Regions from separate parts of the Paenibacillus sp. HWE-109 genome, predicted to be linked through region 4. Evidence: predicted binding sites of a transcription regulator. Region 4 holds the regulator's gene; each other region holds the start of a gene.
The links. Region 4 encodes Rex, which represses fermentation and respiration genes when NADH is low (regulators of the CRP and FNR family bind a similar motif). Its sites were predicted from a motif close to TTGTGAAATATTTCACAA; they were not measured.
Positions count from the first base shown of each region.

Region 1: a site for Rex is predicted at 1,848-1,865, ahead of LOZ80_RS19120 (helical membrane plugin domain-containing protein). Genes of this name have one in related genera too.
Region 2: a site for Rex is predicted at 1,090-1,107, ahead of LOZ80_RS28540 (formate/nitrite transporter family protein). Genes of this name have one in related genera too.
Region 3: a site for Rex is predicted at 1,540-1,557, ahead of LOZ80_RS28485 (hemerythrin domain-containing protein). Genes of this name have one in related genera too.

Region 1 is NZ_CP091881.1:4,431,760-4,434,908, forward strand. Features, by position in the region: gene LOZ80_RS19115 (Na+/H+ antiporter) at 1-1,647, opposite strand, end outside; gene LOZ80_RS19120 (helical membrane plugin domain-containing protein) at 1,945-2,376, shown strand; gene LOZ80_RS19125 (NAD(P)/FAD-dependent oxidoreductase) at 2,399-3,149, shown strand, end outside.
Region 2 is NZ_CP091881.1:6,708,411-6,711,559, reverse strand. Features, by position in the region: gene asd (aspartate-semialdehyde dehydrogenase) at 1-1,008, shown strand, start outside; gene LOZ80_RS28540 (formate/nitrite transporter family protein) at 1,165-1,929, shown strand; gene LOZ80_RS28535 (hypothetical protein) at 2,005-2,292, opposite strand; gene LOZ80_RS28530 (DoxX family protein) at 2,440-2,964, shown strand; gene mobA (molybdenum cofactor guanylyltransferase) at 3,144-3,149, shown strand, end outside.
Region 3 is NZ_CP091881.1:6,697,882-6,701,030, forward strand. Features, by position in the region: gene LOZ80_RS28475 (hypothetical protein) at 96-254, opposite strand; gene hpf (ribosome hibernation-promoting factor, HPF/YfiA family) at 330-869, opposite strand; gene LOZ80_RS28485 (hemerythrin domain-containing protein) at 907-1,449, opposite strand; gene LOZ80_RS28490 (hypothetical protein) at 1,613-1,768, shown strand; gene pflA (pyruvate formate-lyase-activating protein) at 1,802-2,542, opposite strand; gene pflB (formate C-acetyltransferase) at 2,564-3,149, opposite strand, start outside.
Region 4 is NZ_CP091881.1:4,008,640-4,011,788, reverse strand. Features, by position in the region: gene dinG (ATP-dependent DNA helicase DinG) at 1-1,509, shown strand, start outside; gene LOZ80_RS17090 (redox-sensing transcriptional repressor Rex) at 1,512-2,132, shown strand; gene LOZ80_RS17085 (inorganic phosphate transporter) at 2,568-3,149, opposite strand, start outside.

The DNA of each region.
Region 1 (3,149 bases), 420 kb from region 4:
CAGCATTTTCAGGCGCCGCCAGAGGGTCTTCATAATGGCTTTACCCAGATCCAGCTTGTTGGCCAAAATAAGTTCTACTTGCTCCAGCATTTGCAAATAATAATTCGCCTGATCACGACTCACCTGACCGCTCTCCACTTGATCGTTCACATATTTGCGTTCAATCCCTAGCGCCATGAGACGCATGCCTGCTTGTTCCTGCTGGTAACGCGGCAGGCGATTTACTTTGCTGTCCTTTTGACCGAGCTGCTGCATCATAATCTTGTAATCGCTGATCACCGTTGTAACCGCGAACTCATTCTTCTCATTGCTCGACTCCTGAAGAGCCTTCACAGCGGCAGCCATGACCTCGATCTGCCACTCTCGCTCGATACGTTCCTTCTCCGCATCATCAGCGGTACTTTTCTTCTTCGCCAGCAGCGGCAGCACGATGCTGGCTGTCAGCAAAGATAACAGAATGACGGATGATGCCAGGAATAGGATGAGATCTCTTTGCGGAAAGGGCTCGCCATTTTGCAGCAATAGCGGAATCGAAAAGGCACCTGCTAAGGTGACTGCGCCGCGTACGCCCGATATGGCGGTCAGCATCAGAATTCGCAGACTAGGCACTTCCTTGCTTTGGTTCCCAAACCAGCGCCCTCCTCTAGAGAATAGGAACGTCCAGCCAAACCGAAGAACCAATAACATCGCATAAATAAGAATGGCATAACCGATAACTCTGTAATTATTGAAAGTCGGGTCAATGAGGATTGTGTTGGATACGCCTGGGATCTGCAGCCCGAGCAGGACGAATACAAGACCATTCAGAACAAACAAAATGACCGACCATGTCGGATTGGAGACGTTTTTGAGATTGGGCATCGTAAATGCCATGCGTTCATTCTCGATGGCATGTACCAGTCCGCCTGCTACCGCGGCGAGAATTCCCGACACCCCTAGCTCCTCAGCAATCAAATAAAGCAGGAATGGCGTCAAAATTTGCAGCAGCATATGCATCGTTTCATCCTCAAGACCTGCCCGGCGCAGCAGCTGTCGCAGACCTATGATGAGGAATGCAACCAAGGCTCCTATAATCAAACCACCGATGGAAATAACGAAGAAGCTTAAGCTTGCCTTGGGAAAGGAAAAAACACCTGTGACCGCTGCCGCAATGGCGAACTTAAAGGCAACTAAACCCGAAGCATCGTTCATCAGAGCTTCCCCTTCGAGCAGCCGTTTCAAGCTGCGCGGCAAATGGATACGGCCAGCCAATGAACTGACAGCTACTGCATCCGTCGGAGACAGGATAGCCGCTAATCCGAAAGCGGCCGCGAGCGGGATCGAAGGTATCATCCAGTGGACACTGTACCCAACGACGAGCACAGTAATGAAAACCAAGCCCACAGCCAACAGCAATATAGGAGCTCGCAATCTCCACAATTCATCCCGCGGCGTATGTTTGCCATCATTGTACAGAAGCGGGGCAATGAATAAGATGAAAAACAATTCTGGCTCCAAATGCAAGTGAATACCGAGCGGTACCATCACCAGAGAGGCGCCTAGCGCAATTTGGATCAGTGGAATAGGTATGAATGGCACGAAGCGATGTACAACATTCGACACTCCGATTAGAACGAGCAGCATAAGAATAATAATAAATACTTCCAAATGGACTTCCCTCCTATTGATAACATCTCCTACTCGCTATCTTTTAACACCCTATTTACATCTCAGATTAGCGTACAAACAAATATTAGATTCATGTTCACGAATTTGCAATATTTTCTTTTTAATTTTTTTGTCAAAAGGTGTAGAATATCTAGATACGGTTTAAATCCAATTGTGTCGATGTTGATGAACATTTTACTATGTGAAAAATGTTACAACGATTGTAAAAGATCGTATCGGCTTTTACACATTGTGACAGTACCCGATTATTTTAACCCGCAAAGGAGGATTTTTCATATGTCACAGACATCTGCTGTTCAAGAAGTAGCAGCAACACTTGCTGCTGAACCAAAATCATTAGACGTACTCGACCAATTGCTAAAGCCTGAGGTGCAGCAATCTTTGACAGTGCTGGTTGATAACCTGCCCAAAATGGTAGAAATGATGACCGTGTTAACAAAAGCCTACGATTTCGCACAAAGCGTAGCTACTGACAAAGTATTGATCAATGATTTTGCTCAAGGTCTCGGTGAATTCATCAAACCTGTTCAGGACAAAGCGAAAGACATCGCATCGGCAGCGATTGAAGCTGGTGAACGTTCACAAGCTGAAGCAGGAACAACAATCGGTCTATTTGGTATGCTAAAAATGTTGAAAGATCCTGAAGTGCAGAAGACTCTTCGTTTTGCTCAAGCATTCTTGAACGTGCTCTCCGAACGCAAAAACTAATACGGGTAAGGGATGGATAATGATGGCTAAACAAATACTTATTCTTGGCGGCGGTTATGGCGGTCTGCTTACCGCTTTGACTGCACGTAAACATTTGACGGCTGGAGAAGCCAACATAACGATCATCAACCGTTATTCAACACACCAAATTATTACTGAATTGCACCGCTTGGCGGGTGGCACAATCAAAGAACAAGCGGTTGCTCTTCCTCTGCAAAAATTGCTGGGCGACAAAGATGTCAATGTTGTTGTCGACACAATTAAAGAAATCAAACCTAATGACAAACAAGTACTTACAAGCAGCGGCGCTGTTCACAAGTATGATACGCTCGTTGTTGCACTGGGCAGCGAAACCAACTACTTCGGTATCCCAGGTCTCGAAGAGAACAGCATGATCCTCAAATCCGCGGCAGATGCTAACCGCATTCGCGAGCATGTTGAAGCTCGTCTGGACGCTTACAAAGCTTCCGGCAACAAAGCAGATGCAACGATCGTTGTTGGCGGCGGCGGTCTAACAGGCGTTGAGCTTGTAGGCGAATTCGCTGATAAGCTTCCTGAAGTTTGCCGCAGCAAAGGCATCGATTTCAGCGATGTTTCCATCTACTGTGTAGAAGCTGGCCCTGCCATCCTTCCTGTATTCCCTCCAGTCTTGATTGAGCGCGCGGTAACTAGCCTTGAGAAGCGCGGTGTTACTTTCTTGACAGGCGTAGCGATTACAGAAGCTACCAAAACTACGGTTGCTCTGAAGAGCGGTCAAACCATCGAGTCCAACA
Region 2 (3,149 bases), 2.7 Mb from region 4:
CTATCCAACCATCCGAACTTTGAAGTGGTGATCATGGTGACCTCAAGAACGTTGGCAAATTATGGAGAAGCATTGCTGGAAGCGAATGGATCGTCGAGATGGACACAGCATACGCCGGTTCCCAGCGACATGCTGGAAGTGCCGGTGGTCTCGTCCAAGGAGTTCCGCCCCGATTCGGTTGATGTCATTTTCACAGCTATTGAATCGGATCTGGCCCAAGAGTTAGAGCCTTGGTTCGCCCAAACGACGCCAACCTTCTCAACGGCATCGGCTTTTCGTTATTTCGAGGATACGCCGCTTCTTATCACTGGTGTCAATGATGATCATGCGGAATTAATTCGTAAACAGCAGCAGGAGCATGGCTGGAAGGGTTTTGTACTGCCTGTTCCCAATTGTACGGTTACTGGGCTGGCGATAACGTTAAAACCATTGCAGGAGCACTATGGGATTGAAAATGTGCTGATGGTTTCCATGCAATCGCTTAGCGGTGCAGGAAGAAGTCCAGGGGTTCGCTCTCTAGATATTCTAGATAATATAATTCCCTACATTCCCAATGAGGAGGGGAAAGTCAGGAAGGAACTTCTGAAGATACTCGGTGAGTATTCGAATGGGGCTATTATTCCGGCTGAGATAAACATAAATTGTATATGTACGAGAGCAAATGTGTTGGACGGCCACACAGAATCTGTGTTTGTCGGTCTGAAGAAACAAGCAAGCTTAGCTGAGATTAAAGAAACGATTCAACGGTATAATCCGTTCGCAAGCAGTTCTTTGCATTCAGCTCCCGAGCATATGATTCATGTCTTCGATGATCCCTATCGACCTCAACCTCGCTTGGATCGCGAGCTCGGAGGCGGGATGACCACGAGCATGGGGCGGCTGGAAGTGGAGCCCGTGCTTGGCGGTGTGAAATATGTGCTGGTTTCCCATAATACCAAGATGGGAGCAGGGAAAGGTGCCGTTCTGCTCGCTGAGTCAATGCTAGCAAGGGGCTTACTGCACGTATAGCTAGATGAAAGTGACAGCGGCTAGTACAGGGACATTCATGCGATGGTCCTGGTACTGGCCGCTGTCACTTTTTGTCTACTTATGTGATGTTTTTCACATGAATTTCGCATCATTTCCTCTACACTAGGGAAAAGGAGTTTGCCTGGAGGTGTGGATATGGGGTTCGTTAAGCCAGAACAGATTTGGGAGCGAGCGGTGGAAGCGGGAGAGAAGAAGGTGCACTTGCCTCTGCGCGGACAACTGGTATTAGGATTTATGGGCGGTGCTTATATCGCTCTGGGATTTCTGTTGTACATCAGGGTTAGCGCTGCAGTTCCTGCGCCATGGAGCGACTTTGGTCATCTTATCGGGGCATGCGTATTTCCGCTTGGACTAATTCTTACCCTGCTGGCAGGTGGGGAACTGCTAACCGGGAATATGATGGCGGTGCCTGTGGCGTTCCTCTCAAGGCGGGTCAAGCTGGTTGATATCGCCCGCAACTGGGCGGTTATTACGGTTGGCAATCTGCTTGGGGCTTTGTTCATTGCATATGCTTTTGGACATCTTGCCGGGTTAACCGAGCATGGTATTTATTTAGCCAAATTAGTGAAAATTGCCCATGCCAAGATCGAAGAGCCCTTCTTAGTTGCTTTGCTATCCGGTATCGGTTGCAATTGGCTGGTTGGCCTTGCTGTGTGGCTCTCGTATGGCGCAGAGGATAGCGGGGGCAAAATATGGGGCATCTGGTTTCCGACGATGGCTTTTGTCGCAATCGGATTTCAGCATGTCGTTGCCAATATGTTCGTCATTCCAGCCGCTATTTTTGCTGGTCAGGCTACCTGGACGGAATACTTGCACAATTTTGTCCCAGTATATATAGGAAATTCAATGGGAGGCGCGCTGTTCGTTGCGGTCATGTATGGTTTGGTGTACCGGCGCTAGCTGGTTAACAACAAAGAGGAGGCTGCTCGCCAGGTGTTCGACCTGTTGAGCCAGCCTCCTTTTCAAGTGGAGAAACTATTTCAAACGAATGAGGTTGCTAACTAAACTCTCGACAATGACATCTCTAATGGAAGCTTGTTCTTCCTCTAGAATGTGAATGATATAGTTTTCTTTTGGTGTAGAAGCTCTGAATATGATGTGTTCTCGATCTTCCAGAACGACGTCATGCCCACAAGCGCGAAGGCATTGTTCATAATCAGATATCGTGGGCTGGTGATTCTCCTCTAAGAAAATAATCCCCCTTAACAGAGAACTTCGATCGTGATGGATGACTTTGAAATGAACGGTGATTTCTTTTTTCATGATTAGAATCATCTCCTTGGTTGCGTACTGGATCCATATATCCTTCATTATAAATAAGAAGAATTCGTGAGACTGTGATTTAATTCACATACAACTCATTTTCTCCGTCCTATAATAAAGTCATAAGATACGAAGGAGATGGTTCAGATGATGAAATGGTTAAGAGGAAACAATTATGCGGCGATCCTGTTGACGATCATTCGATTATATGTGGGTTGGGAATGGGCGGTCGCGGGATGGCACAAAATTACGGGGGATAAAGCTTTCGACGCAACAGGCTACTTGAAGGGCGCGATTGCCAAACCGGTTCTTGAGAGTGGAACGACAGATCTGGTTTATGCCAACTATGTGGCTTTCTTGAAAAATTTCGCGCTGCCCCATATCGGGTGGTTTAATGTCTTAGTTCCCTGGGGCGAGCTTTTGGTCGGTATCGGTTTACTGATCGGAGCGCTGACTACAGCAGCCGTATTCTTCGGCTTACTGATGAATTTCATGTATATGTTCGCTGGTACGGTTAGCTCGAATCCATGGTTAGTGCTTCTCGGTTTCTTCATCATAGCAGCAGGCGCAAATGCAGGGAAATTTGGTGTGGATCATCTGATACTCCCTTACCTGCACAAATGGTTCGATAAGCTCTTGGAACGCTTCCATCTCAAAGCAAAATTGAGATAAGAGGCAATCTGCGCCCGCGATGCAATCGTCAAAAACCTGTTCTTTCTACTTCGGCAATTCGGAGGAAAGAAGAGGTTTTTTTTGTGGCGAAATGGTTGCGGATGTGTGACATTTTTCACTTACAGGTGTTTGCTTTTTGACTAAAGTGGAGGTATCAAGACAGGTTGAAAGGAGAAGTGATGGGT
Region 3 (3,149 bases), 2.7 Mb from region 4:
TACCGAGCCCAAAGTGGGGGGCCAAGTTCGCTCACCCCAACCCCCAAAAAAAAGCAAGGCTTCGCTCATCCCAAACCAAAAAAAGAGGCAAGGGGTTAATTCACCCCTGCCTCTTGCTCTTGCTCTTGCTCTTGCTCTTGCTCTTGCGCTTGCTCTTGCTCTTGCTCTTGCATTTGCTCTTGCTCTTGCTCTTGCTTTTGCTCTTGCGCTTGCGCTTGCTCTTGCTCTTGCTCTTGCATTTGCATTTGCCTCAAGCCCTGCCTCTTGCTCTTGCATTTGCTTTGCCTCAAGCTTTGCCTCAAGCCCTGCCACTTGCCCTGCCCCTTACTCTATGCCGTTGTAATAAGTCCGAATGTGCCATCATGGCGACGATACACAAGTTCGGTTTTATTGGTATCCCGGTTATAAAACATGTGGAAACTGTGATCCAACAGCATCATTTGGAGAATGGCTTCATCGATATCTTCCGGCTTATTCGGAACGATCTTCACACGGGCTACTTCAAAGAGGGCATCGTCCTCTCTGTCCGCCCCTTCCAGCCGACCAGACATCTCTCTTACCCCGCCTTGTTGGCGTATGCGATGCTTAATTTTGTCCTTTAACTTTCGCGTCTGTCTCTCTAATTTATCGGCGACGCCATCGATCGATGCGTACATATCCTCGCTTTTTTCTTCTGCACGAAGCACAACGCCTTGGCAGGTGATTGTGACTTCTACCGCATGAACTTGTTTGTGGCCTTGCACAGACAGCGTAACATGCATGTCGCAATCTTCTTCATACCAGGATTCCAATCGTCCCAATTTGCGTTCCGCATATTCATGCAAGGAAGGAGTCACTGTTACATCTTTGCCATGTATAATTAATCTCATTTCGCTCATCTCCTTGGTATTCATCATCGGTCCTATTTCAACAAAAAAATGACTCCAAATCTGTCATTACTTGCTCCGTTATTGGAAAAACTAGCTGTTCCTCCATGGTAAAGTGGTCGTTTAATATCAAGCACGCCTGAACGAGATGCGATGTGATCTCCGCTAGTTGCTTCTTAGGAACAAGAGGTGATACCTTGCAAACAGCTTCCTGGAAAGATTCGATAAACGACAAACCGAGTTGATGATCTTTTTCCAATACCCAGAAAGAAGGCAGGATAGAAGGTCCCGAGTGACGATCAAAATAGGTCAGCAGAAACGGAAACAATTCCTTCTCTTCCCAATCCGAATGCCGTTTCAGCACTTCAACGAATCGCTGGGTGCGATCTCTGAGTTCTTGGACAAGCTGTATGCCCTTCACCAAATCATCCGACAGAATCACTTCCTTGGCGCTCGTTTCGAGCAGCCTTAGCTGATCTCTCAATTCCTCATGCTCTGCCCTTAATCGATCGGTCGCATATGCAAGCTCGTCTGGGTTTGAAGAAGCAATCCCTGAAGCATAGCCAGTGGCATGTATTGCCATACTGCGTCCCTCCCAAAGTCATCATTTCCTTCACTATCTTCAGTATAGCGGCAGAATTGACTTCTCGCTGTGCGCTAAATCACACAGCACATGTGAAATTTATCACATACATATACTCTGGCAAGTTATATAATTAAATCATCAAAGAAGAGGAGTGATTTCTATGACAACCCTGCATAATGAAGAGTTAGAAGCCTTGCGCGATGATTTCTGCTGTGAGTATGGCAAAGTATTTGCGGAAAAAGCAGCTGGGTTGTACGATCAGGAAGAACCGAACGATCTGCAGCACGTTGGCCTTCAAGAGGAGTACTTCCTATGAATCATCCTAAAAAATAACCAGTAGTGCTGGAATTCATCCTGCGCTGCTGGTTATTTTTAATCTACCTTGTTCAATTAGATCCCTCGCCCGGGCAACTTGTTGATCTGTCGGCGTAGGGCATTGTTCGAGCGGATATTCTTTCCCCATTTGCTGCCACTTATGAACGCCCATTCTGTGATAGGGCAGTAGTTCCAGTTTACTTACGTTTTGCAAAGTGCCGATAAACTTGCCAAGCTCAAGCAGATCCTTGGCCTCATCCGTCCAACCAGGTACAAGTACGTGGCGAATCCAGACAGGTTTGCCTATCTCGCTCAGATATTGGCCAAAGCGCTTGATCCGATCATTAGGCTGCGCCGTCAGCGCGATGTGCGTCTCTGGATTGATCTGTTTCAGATCAAGCAGCACTAAATCCGTTACGTCCAGCAGCTCCTGCGCATGACTCGGCTCACAAAACCCGTTGGTATCCAGGGTGGTATGCAAGCCCCAACGCTTGCGGCATTCGGCAAACAAACGGGCCAGGAAGGGGGCCTGCAAAGTCGGCTCCCCTCCTGTTACCGTAATGCCGCCTCCCGACCGGTGGTAGTACTCGACGTAGGGTTCAATCTCCCGGAGAATCTCGTCTACCTCCATCGGTCTGCCCGCATTCATTTCCCATGAATCCGGATTATGGCAGTACTGGCACTGCAGCGCACAGCCCTGCATGAAAAGCACAAAGCGGATGCCCGGACCGTCAACGGTGCCGAAGGTGTCGAAGGAATGTATGCGTCCTTTCATTGGTCTGCCCCCTCTCTATTCTTACATCGTGCCGTGGAAGGTACGATGTATCACGTCAAGCTGCTGTTCCTTGGTCAGCTTGATGAAGTTTACCGCATACCCGGAGACACGAATCGTCAATTGCGGATACAACTCCGGATGCTCCATAGCATCTAACAGCTTCGCTCGATCAAACACATTAATATTCAAGTGATGCCCTTGATTGGCCATATAGCCGTCAAGCATAGCAACTAGATTCGAAATGCGCGTCTCCTCTTCCCGGCCAAGTGCCTTCGGCACGATAGAGAACGTATTGGATATCCCGTCGAGGCAATGTTCATAAGGCAGCTTGGCAACGGAAGCGAGTGAAGCTAACGCTCCCTTCCGGTCGCGGCCATGCATAGGATTGGCGCCTGGCGCAAAGGGCTCTCCGGCTTTGCGGCCATCCGGTGTGCTTCCTGTCTTTTTGCCATATACGACATTCGAGGTGATGGTCAGAACGGACATTGTTGGCACCGCGCCCCGATACGTGGTATGCTTCCTAATCTTATTCATGAACGTTTCCGTCAATTGCACAGCAATGGCATCTACCCGCTCATCATTATTGCCGTACTGCGGGTACTCGCCC
Region 4 (3,149 bases):
AAGGCTGAGAACCGCCTTCTACCGTCTTACAAGCACCTTGTCATTGATGAGGCGCATCATTTTGAAGAAGTTGCGAGCAAACACCTGGGTATTGAGCTTCATTCCTCGGCCTTCTACCATTCCTTATTATGGCTGTACAAAGATAATCGCAGTGGTCAATTGCCGATGCTCCGGTTTCGGTTGCAGAAGTCTGATGAGCATGCAGAACGCGCAGCAGTCTGGAGTCAAACGATAGACGGTCTCTTTCCTAAAATTATCAAAATCAAAGAGGATTGGGATCGACTGAGCGAATCGCTATATGAACTATTGGCTGCGAACAGCGACCCCTCCCAAACGGAAAATTCGCAGTATGTTCTGCGGATGAAGCCAGAGACGCTGCCGGACAATTGGCGAGAGCTAGTGATTATGGAAGACAATATTTATCTGAATGCCAACGATTTGCTGCGGACACTCGATAAATTGCTAAGTGAAGTCAAAGAGATGCAGGATGTGCTTGGCGTTCAAGGACTTGTGACTGACCTGAACGGTACGGTTAAGGAACTGTATGAACACCGCGACGCGCTGCACTTCTTCATGAAAATGGCTGACGAAGGCTATGTCTATTGGATGGAAGCCGGCACCTATGCCAAAGCCAAGTCACTGCAGTTGAACTCCGTACCTATTGATGTAAGCGGACTGCTGCAGCAGCATTTTTTTGAAACGAAAGATAGTATTATCCTAACCTCAGCGACTTTATCCGTGAATAAGTCCTTTCAGTACTCCGCTGATCAATTAGGCTTGGCGATTCCGGAAGATGAAGAGAGAGGCAAGCTCAAAACGGTGCAGTTGCCTTCGCCCTTCAATTACCGTGAACAAGCGCTTGTTGTAATTCCGCGTGATTTTCCAACGATCAAAGGTGCGGGAGATCCGGCCTTCATCAATGCCCTTATCCAATCACTTAGTGATGTAGCGCAAGTTACGAAGGGACGCATGTTAATCCTGTGTACCTCGAATCGGATGCTGAAGCAAATCTATGCAGGTATGAAGGACTTGCTCAAGCCATACGGCATCACCGTGCTGGGACAGGGCATTGACAGCAGCAACCGCAGCAAGTTGACCCGAATGTTCCAAGATAATGCTATGTGCGTTCTACTGGGCACCAGTTCGTTCTGGGAGGGTGTCGATATTCCCGGAGACGCGCTCAGCTGCTTGGCTATTATCCGACTGCCGTTCCAACCGCCCAACAACCCGTTGGTCGAAGCAAAATGCGAGAACATCAAGAAGCGGAATGAAAATCCGTTTATGAAATTCTCGGTGCCGCAGGCTGTCATTCGTTTCAAGCAAGGGTTTGGTCGGCTTGTCAGAAGGGCTTCCGATAAAGGAATCGTTATTATCTACGATACCCGCGTCATCGATACTTACTATGGCAAACACTTCCTCTACTCACTGCCTGGGCCTAAGATAGAGCATATGACGACGGAACAAATGTTACCAAGGATTGAGCAGTGGATGGGGATGGGGGATGCCTAAAGATGAAAACACAGAAAATATCAGAGGCTGTCGTACGCAGGTTGCCCATTTATTTACGGTATTTGAATGAGCTTTCGATGAAAAATGTGTCGACGGTATCCTCGCAGGATTTGGGCCAAAAGCTGGATCTGAATCCTGCTCAAATTCGCAAAGATCTGGCTTATTTTGGAGAGTTCGGGAAAAAAGGCATCGGCTACGACATCTCTTATTTGATCGAGAAGATTAGACAAATTCTTAAGCTTGACCGGCATATTCAAGTAGCTCTTGTCGGGGCGGGTAATCTGGGCCGTGCGTTGTGCAATTATAATACTTATCTGCGTAATGATATGAAAATAGTCGCTTTGTTCGATGCCATGCCTGAAAAAGCGGGGGAGATGATCAATAATTTGATCGTCCAGCCGATGTCCGAGATGAAGAGTGTTTTATCGCAGTTGGGCGTGCGTATTGGGATTATTACTGTACCGGCAGCCGAGGCTCAAAATGTAGCCAATCAATTCGTTGACTGCGGCATTGAAGCGATCCTGAATTTTGCACCTGTGATCATCAAGGTGCCCGCGGAAGTGCGCGTGCATTACGCGGATTTCACGACGGAGCTGCAAAGCCTGGCGTATTATTTGGATTAGCAGGAGCAAGAGCAGCAGCTCAAAATAGAACAGGTGAGGCGTGAGGGTGGAAACGCGCGACGGGGTAGCCCCCCATAGATGTACACATAGAAAAACCGTCAGGATGTACCTGACGGTTTTTATTTATTTGTTTTGGAGTGAACGCGGAATTACTCCAGCTGCCTCGGCGGACGTAAGGGAACTACGGTGCGCTATTCTAGCCAAAAGTGTCATTTTTCGGTAAGGTGAGGGAACTACAGTACGCTATTTTGCCGTTTCATGGGAATTTTCAACGTTTTCGTGGAAATAAGACCCTGTAGTTCCGCTATTAGTCACGCATCCCTACTTTTTGCTTAATTAGCGTCCTCTAGTTCCCTTACAAGGTTTTGCCGCTAAGAAGAGGCTGATTTATCAGGGCGGCGAAGCCGGTTTTCTTATTCGAACAAGATTGGAACTTTAAAAAATAAGTCTAAACAAGACGAAGTAAATCGAGAAGGCCAAAATGATGCTGATCGGAATGGTGATGATCCATGTTATAAGCATCCGCCCAACCGTGCCCCACTGAACATCATGGAAACGCAGCACACTGCCTGTCCCAATGATCGCGGACGAAATGACATGTGTTGTGGAAAGGGGTTTGCCGATGAAAGTCGAGAATTGAATAACAATGGATGAAGTTAAATCGGATGCAAAGCCATTGATGGGTTCAATTTTAACTATTTTACCGGAAACCGTTTTGATGATGCGCCATCCGCCGATGGAAGTACCAAGCCCCATCGCCAAGGCAGCGGAAATTTTTACCCAGAGAGGGACATTGAGATCAGTTTGTACGCCAGCTGCCACCAGACCAAAGACGATAATTCCCATTGCCTTTTGAGCGTCATTTCCACCATGGGAGTAGGATAACAGACCCGCGGAAATAATTTGCAGCGTACGGAACATCCGGTTTAATTTGGATCTTGATGTATTTCCCGACCAGATGACAATGTATTTGATCAGCACCATGATGAGATAACCAAGTCCAAAAGCAATGATAGG